3 regions of the Kribbella sp. NPDC051587 genome follow, and region 2 is predicted to be linked to each of the others. Evidence: riboswitches for the same ligand, from Rfam matches in the RefSeq annotation. Region 2 holds a riboswitch; each other region holds the start of a gene.

Region 1 (2,260 bases), on a different contig from region 2:
TCACTCTGACGGCCGAACTCCGCAGCGGTACGGCGAAACTCGGCACCGACTTCCTCACCCCGGACGGTGGGCTCTACCCGCAGCTCGACGAAGGCCGCACCACCGGACAGTTCGTCGTACCGATCAAGGACGACAAACTCCGCGAGAAGGCCGAGACGTTCACCGTGGTCATCGCGGCCGCGGACGGCGCCGTACTGAAGGTCCCGTATCGGGTGACCGGCACCATCCGCGACAACGACTAGCTCAGCCTGACGTGGGCAATCCGGTGGTCGGCGATGAGGCCAGCGCGGAGTGCCAGCGGCGGGGGACCCGACCGGCCAGCCGGGCGTTGCGGCCGGCGGTGACGGCGTCGCGCATGGCGGCTGCCATCAGGGCCGGCTTCTCGGCGCGGGTGACCGGGGTTGCCAACATGACCGCGGCACAGCCGAGCTCCATCGCCAGCGCGGCGTCGCTCGCCGTACCGATGCCGGCGTCGACGATGACCGGGACGTTCGCCGCCTCGGCGATCAGCGCGATGTTGTGCGGGTTGCGGATGCCGAGGGCGGAGCCGATCGGCGCGGCCAACGGCATCACGGCCGCACAACCGGCCTGCTCGAGACGGCGAGCCAGGATCGGGTCGTCGTTGGTGTAGGGGAGCACGGTGAAGCCGTCGGCGACCAGGGTCTCCACGGCGTCCAGCAGCTCGAACGGATCGGGCAGCAACAGGTGGTCGTCGGCAACGACCTCGACCTTGATCAGGTCGGTCCCGAGCGCCTCACGCGCCAGCCGCGCGGTCAGCACGGCCTCCGCCGCGGTGTGACAGCCGGCCGTGTTCGGCAGGATCTCGATGCCGTGCCGCTTCAGCACATCGAGCACCGAACCCTCGTGCCCGGTCCCCAGCCGGCGCATCGCGACCGTGGTCAACTGGGTGCCAGAGGCAATCAATGCCTCTTCCATCACTTCCAGGTTGGCCGAACCGCCGGTTCCCATGATGAGTCGCGAGGAATACGTGCGGCCGCCCAGCTCGAAGGGGTCGTCCATCTCAGCCTCCCTGGACCGCGCCGACGATCTCGACCCGGTCACCCGCCGTCAGGATCGTGGCGGCCCACTCGTCGCGGGTCAGCACACTCTGGTTCACCGCGACCGCGATCCCGGTCTGCCGATCCGACATCTCCCGGACCAGCTCCGCGACCGACATCCCCGGTCCGCTGGTGGTCGCCGTACCGTTCACCCACACAGCGTGCTCAGCCGGCAACTCGTCGTACTGGGTCATGCGTCCTCCCTCCGTCGGAATTACCCGATTCAGGTTCAGCGGTCGGCGACGCCCTCTCTGTCGCCCTCTCAGCCCACTCCGGTGCGAGCTCCCGCGGTCTGCGTTCGACTTTAGTTCCCTGTCAGCAAAGTGGCCAACTCTGTCGGCCTGTAGAGCACTTGCTTGCCGGCTCGCTGCGGTTCGACCAGGCCGGTACGGCGGAGCAGCTGGAGGTGCTGACTGACCGCTGACGGGGTGACTTGGAGCTCGGCGGCGACATCGGTGGTGGTGCGCGGGTGGGTGAGGAGCTGCAGGATGCGGGCGCGCGCCGTACCGATGAGTTGAGCGAGGTCTTGTGGGGTGGGCGGGTCGACGACCGTCCAGAGGTTGGCCTGGCCGCGCGGTGGGTAGCCGAGGAACGGTTCGGCGCCGGGGTCGTACGGGATGACGGCGTGTGGGCCGAACAGGGTCGGCTGCAGGACCAGGCCGCGGCCGGCGACCTTCTCCGAGCGGCTGTTGAGGCTCACCTTGTCGACCTTCAGAAGCCCTTGGCTGTAAGAGATTGCGGGGCCGAGCTCGTTGAGCATCGCGCCCGTGCCTTGCTGGGTGAGGACGTGACCGCGGTAGGTGATGTCGGCGGACAGGATGGTTCGCATCCGGTTCCAGTACGGCGCCATCACCGTCTGCCAGTAGTCGTCGAGCGCTCGGGTCACCTTCGCTGGTGTCAGCCCTGGGGGCAGCTCGCCGTTCACTGCTGCGAGCTGCCTCTCGAACGTGTCCTGATCGACTTTGCCTATGAGCTGGAGTTCATCAGCGAACTGGGTGAGCGGGGAGGTCGGCCTGGGCGTCAGGAAATCCGGGCTGCCCATCGTGTCGTTGACCAGGCAGCTCAGGACCGTCCAGTCCAGGTCGGTCAGGAGCGGTTGGACCGCGCGCACCCACGGCAGCTGCAACGGAAACCGACCGGGGTCCCGCAGCGCCCGCAGACTCAGCACAGTCTCCGCTGCAGGCGACAGCGCGAACCGGACC
Region 2 (2,260 bases):
GTAGCAGAGCATCGCCGTACCGAGCCAACCGATCTGCGCCGCCCCGATCGCACTGGTGATGTGGTCGTACGCCGGCGCCACATCAGTTGCCAACGGCCCCAATGTGTAGAACGGCGCCTCTCCGCAGAGCTCCTCCTCGAGCCGCACGTTCTCCGCGATCTTGTGCATGGGCACGTGTCCCGGGCCTTCGATCATCACCTGTACGTCGTGCTCCCAGGCGATCTTGGTGAGCTCGCCCAGCGTCCGCAGTTCGGCGAACTGGGCTTCGTCGTTCGCATCCGCGATACACCCCGGCCGCAGGCCGTCACCGAGCGAGAACGTCACGTCGTACTCGCGCAGGATCTCGCACAGCTCGGCGAAATGCGTGTACAGGAAGGACTCCTGGTGATGCGCGAGGCACCACGCGGCCATGATCGAACCACCGCGCGAGACGATGCCCGTGATCCGCCGAGCGGTCAGCGGCACATACCGCAGCAGTACGCCGGCGTGGACGGTCATGTAGTCGACACCCTGCTCGCACTGCTCGATCACCGTGTCCCGGTAGACCTCCCAGGACAGCGCGGCCGGATCGCCCTTCACCTTCTCCAGCGCCTGATAGAGCGGCACCGTCCCGATCGGGACGGGTGAGTTCCGCAGGATCCACTCGCGGGTCTCGTGGATGTTCTTGCCGGTGGACAGGTCCATCACGGTGTCCGCGCCCCAGCGGGTGGCCCAGACGAGCTTCTCGACCTCTTCCTCGACCGAGCTGCTGACGGCGGAGTTGCCGATGTTGGCGTTCACCTTCACCAGGAACTTCTTGCCGATGATGGTCGGCTCGCTCTCGGGGTGCCGCCGGTTCACCGGGATGACGGCGCGGCCGCGCGCCACCTCGGACCGGACGAACTCCGGATCCATGTTCTCCCGGAGCGCGACGTACCGCATCTCCTCGGTGATGGTGCCGGCGCGCGCATGCGCGAGCTGGGTCAGGTTCGTCCGTCCGGCGATCCACTCGCGCCGTAGCGCGGGCAGACCAGCCTGTACGTCGATCTGTGCCGACGCGTCCGTGTACGGCCCGGACGTGTCGTACAGGTCGAAGGACTCGCCGTTGGTGAGGTGGACACGACGCGCCGGGACTCCCAGTTCGCCGCGATAGATCTTCTCGGAGCCCGAGATCGGGCCGGTGGTGACAGTCGGTCGTACGGTGCCGATAGTTGTCACTTGCTGTGCTCCCTACGCCGGAATTACCCGGACAGGTTCGGCGGTCGGCGGCGCCGGATTCCTCCAGCCGCCCTCTCAGCCCACTTCGGTGCGAGCTCCCGCGATCTCCAGTTATCGGCAATACCTTAGTAGAGTTCCTACGATGCGCGACTTTGTGTATCCGCCCGTGATCGGTTTCGCCCGTACGGCGTTCAAGGTGCTGGATGTGAACTTCCAGCTGGCCGGGACGGAGAACGTGCCGCGGACCGGCGGTGCGGTGCTCGCGCTGAACCACATCAGCTACGTCGACTTCGTCCTCGGCGGGTACGGCGCGCTGCCGAGCAAGCGACTGGTCCGGTTCATGGCCAAAGAAGTGCTGTTCCGCAACAAGTACTCGGGCTGGCTGATGCGGTCGCTGCATCACATTCCGGTGGATCGGTCGGCCGGACAGGCGTCGTACCAGGAGGCGGTGCGATATCTGCGCGCCGGTGAGGTGGTCGGAGTGTTCCCGGAGGCGACGATCAGCCGGTCGTTCGAGCTGAAGGAGTTCAAGTCCGGCACGGTCCGGATGGCCGCGGAGGCCGGCGTACCGGTGATTCCGCTGATCCTGTGGGGTACCCAGCGGATGCTCACCAAGGACCATCCGAAGGACTTCTCCCGGCACCGCACGATCGCCATCACGGTCGGTACGCCGATGACAGTGACCGCGGACGACGATCCGGTCGCGGCGACCGCCGTACTGCGCTCGACGATGGCCGAGATGCTCGACGACACCATCCGCGCCTACCCCGAGCAGCCGCCCGGCGCCTGGTGGCTGCCGGCCGCGTACGGCGGCTCCGCGCCGACGCCCGAGGAGGCCGACCGGCTGGACCGCGAGGAGCTCGCGCGGCGGGCGGAACGGCGGCAGTAGCCTCGGACAAGGCCTTGACCCCTACCCGCCACTAGGGGTACGAAGGGCTCTTGTTATTGACAAGGCAGGAATCTGGGGGATTTCTGTGCTGCTTGCCTTGTGCTGGGCGGGGGAAGGTTTTTGTTCGATTCACCGGAAGAACTGCGACTGTTCGACCCCGGGACGCTGGTGGTG
Region 3 (2,260 bases), on a different contig from region 2:
CGCCGTCGCAGCCCTACGGCTCCCAACCAGGCCAGTACGGCGGTCCGCCGACCGACCCGGCGCAGCCACCGAGCTACCGGCCCGGACACCCGTACGGCGCCCCCGTGGACGCGCACCCGGACCACTTCCCGACGTACGGGCGTAAGGAGCCTTTCGCCGACCGGGACCCACGGGCGGCCAAGGTGGTCCTGCTGGCCACCCTGATCGCGGCGATCTACGGACTGATGGTGATCTCGATCCAGCGGGTCTCGATCCGGGAGATCACCCAGGCACCGGGCTCTCCGCTCAATCACCCGCTGCGCACCGACGTCATCGACGCTCTCGGTCAGCTGCTGATCGTTCTGGTCGGTGTGGCGGCCTTGGCGCTGTGGGCGCGTGACGTGCTGGCTCGCCGCAAGCTCAATCGGCAGCCGGAGCTGTCCGAGATCATCGGCGGTGTAGTGGTCGCCGCCTCGCTCGTCCCGCTGCTCATCTGGCTGATCATGGTGCTGACGACCGGTCTGGGGTCCGTTGACTCCACTCTCGACCGGCTGCCGACCGCGTACGGGTGGGGTGGGTTCGGACTGCTGCTCCTCGCAGTCGGCCTCTTCCTCGGCTACCGCGAGCTCAAGCCGGACTACGACACCGTGGTCCGGTCCGCGCCCGGCCGTCCGCCCTGGGAGTGAGCACCCCCGTCGTACTCGTCCCAGGCCTCGGACTGGGCGTCGAGTCGTATGCACCGACCGTCGAGCACCTCTCCCTGCCCTACAACGTCGTCACACTCCCCGGGTACGGCGAACCTGCGGGCGAGCGTGAGGACCTGCACCCCGAGGCTCTCGCCGCGATCCTGGAGCGGAAGGTGCGCGAGCGTTCGGTGCTCGTCGGGCACTCCGCCGGCGCACAGATCGCAGTGGAGCTGGCCGTCGCACACCCCGAGCTGGTTCACGCGCTGGTGCTGATCGCTCCGAGCGGTGACACCAAGGCCTCCAGTTGGCTGGACCTAGGCATGCGCTGGCTGGAGTCCGCCGCCCCGGAGTCGCCAAAGCTCATCCCAGTCCTCGCCCCGCAGTACGCGCGGACCGGCATGCCGACGATCGCCCGGGCCGCGGCCGCCTGCCGCAAGCACGACCTGGCCGCAGTGATCACCCGGGTCAAAGCACCAGTAGTGATCATCCGCTCGCAGCACGACCACCTGTCGTCAGCCGACTTCGCGAGCAGGCTGGCCGCGCTGACCCATGGTGAGGCGCGGACCCTGTCCACCGGCGCGCACATGCCGGTGCTGACCAACGGCCCGGAGGTGGCCGCGCTCATCCACCGAGCAGCCGCCGCGCGGCCAACTGGCTGACGCAGTATCGTTGACGCGGTAGCAAACCTCTGCGGGAGCTCGCGCCGAATGCGGGCTGAGAGGGCGACGAGACAATCCGGGTCGCCGACCGCCTGAACCTGACCGGGTAATGCCGGCGTAGGGATCGCGATGACTGACACTGCAATTCGTCCTGCCACCACCGAGGCACCGCTCGTCCTCACCACGGACGCACCGAGGACTCTCGGGTTCCTCGATCAGTTCACCCTCTGGGGAAACTTCGGCATCTCCCTGTTCGGCCCGGTCACCGGCGCGCTCGTCGCGGCGTACACGGGGTCGTTGTGGCAGGGCCTGCTGGCCGTGGTCGTCGGGTGCGGGATGGGTGCGCTGGTGCTCGGCGGCGCGGCCGTCTTCGGCTCGCAGACCGGAGCACCGGCGATGACCGCGCTGCGCGGCATCTTCGGCCGTCGCGGGTCGATGGCCCCGACCGTCCTGAACATCGCGCAGAACATCGGCTGGGCCACGATGGAGATCATCGTGATCGCGCAGGCCGCGGTCGCGGTGACGAGTGAACGCTGGCGCTGGCTGTTCGTCGTCCTGGCCGGAATCATCGCCACCACGATGGCGGTCCGGCCGCTGGGCAGCGTGAAAGTCCTGCGCAAGTTCATGGTCTGGCTGGTTTTGATTGCCTCGGTCTACCTATTTGTTCAGGTGCTGAGCAAGCCGGTGCACGGTCTCCCGCAGGACGGCGTGTTCGGCTTCTGGCCGGCCGTCGACCTGGCCGCCGCGGGTGTCGTCTCGTTCGCTCCGCTGGCCGCGGACTACACGCGGCACTCGAAGACCAACAAGGCCGCGTTCGGAGGTTCCGCGCTCGGCTACGGCCTGGCCGCGATCCTGTACTACGCCTTGGGTGTCTTCGCGGTGGCGACGCTGCAGACCGACAGCGAAGGCGTGATCACCGCTCTCGTCACCTTGCCG

The links. Region 2 has a riboswitch for thiamine pyrophosphate ahead of thiC (phosphomethylpyrimidine synthase ThiC). Riboswitches for the same ligand answer to the same signal wherever they lie in the genome.
Region 1: another riboswitch for thiamine pyrophosphate. It lies ahead of thiS (sulfur carrier protein ThiS); the one in region 2 lies ahead of thiC (phosphomethylpyrimidine synthase ThiC).
Region 3: another riboswitch for thiamine pyrophosphate. It lies ahead of ACIA49_RS29705 (purine-cytosine permease family protein); the one in region 2 lies ahead of thiC (phosphomethylpyrimidine synthase ThiC).

What each region holds. Positions count from the first base shown of each region.
Region 1 is NZ_JBITDE010000019.1:51,750-54,009, reverse strand. Features, by position in the region: gene ACIA49_RS39500 (Calx-beta domain-containing protein) at 1-242, shown strand, start outside; gene ACIA49_RS39495 (thiazole synthase) at 244-1,020, opposite strand; gene thiS (sulfur carrier protein ThiS) at 1,022-1,252, opposite strand; TPP riboswitch at 1,242-1,357, opposite strand; gene ACIA49_RS39485 (DUF5937 family protein) at 1,363-2,260, opposite strand, start outside.
Region 2 is NZ_JBITDE010000021.1:48,316-50,575, forward strand. Features, by position in the region: gene thiC (phosphomethylpyrimidine synthase ThiC) at 1-1,197, opposite strand, end outside; TPP riboswitch at 1,190-1,309, opposite strand; gene ACIA49_RS40460 (lysophospholipid acyltransferase family protein) at 1,340-2,086, shown strand; gene ACIA49_RS40465 (hypothetical protein) at 2,207-2,260, shown strand, end outside.
Region 3 is NZ_JBITDE010000010.1:38,725-40,984, reverse strand. Features, by position in the region: gene ACIA49_RS29715 (hypothetical protein) at 1-665, shown strand, start outside; gene ACIA49_RS29710 (alpha/beta fold hydrolase) at 662-1,324, shown strand; TPP riboswitch at 1,346-1,466, shown strand; gene ACIA49_RS29705 (purine-cytosine permease family protein) at 1,454-2,260, shown strand, end outside.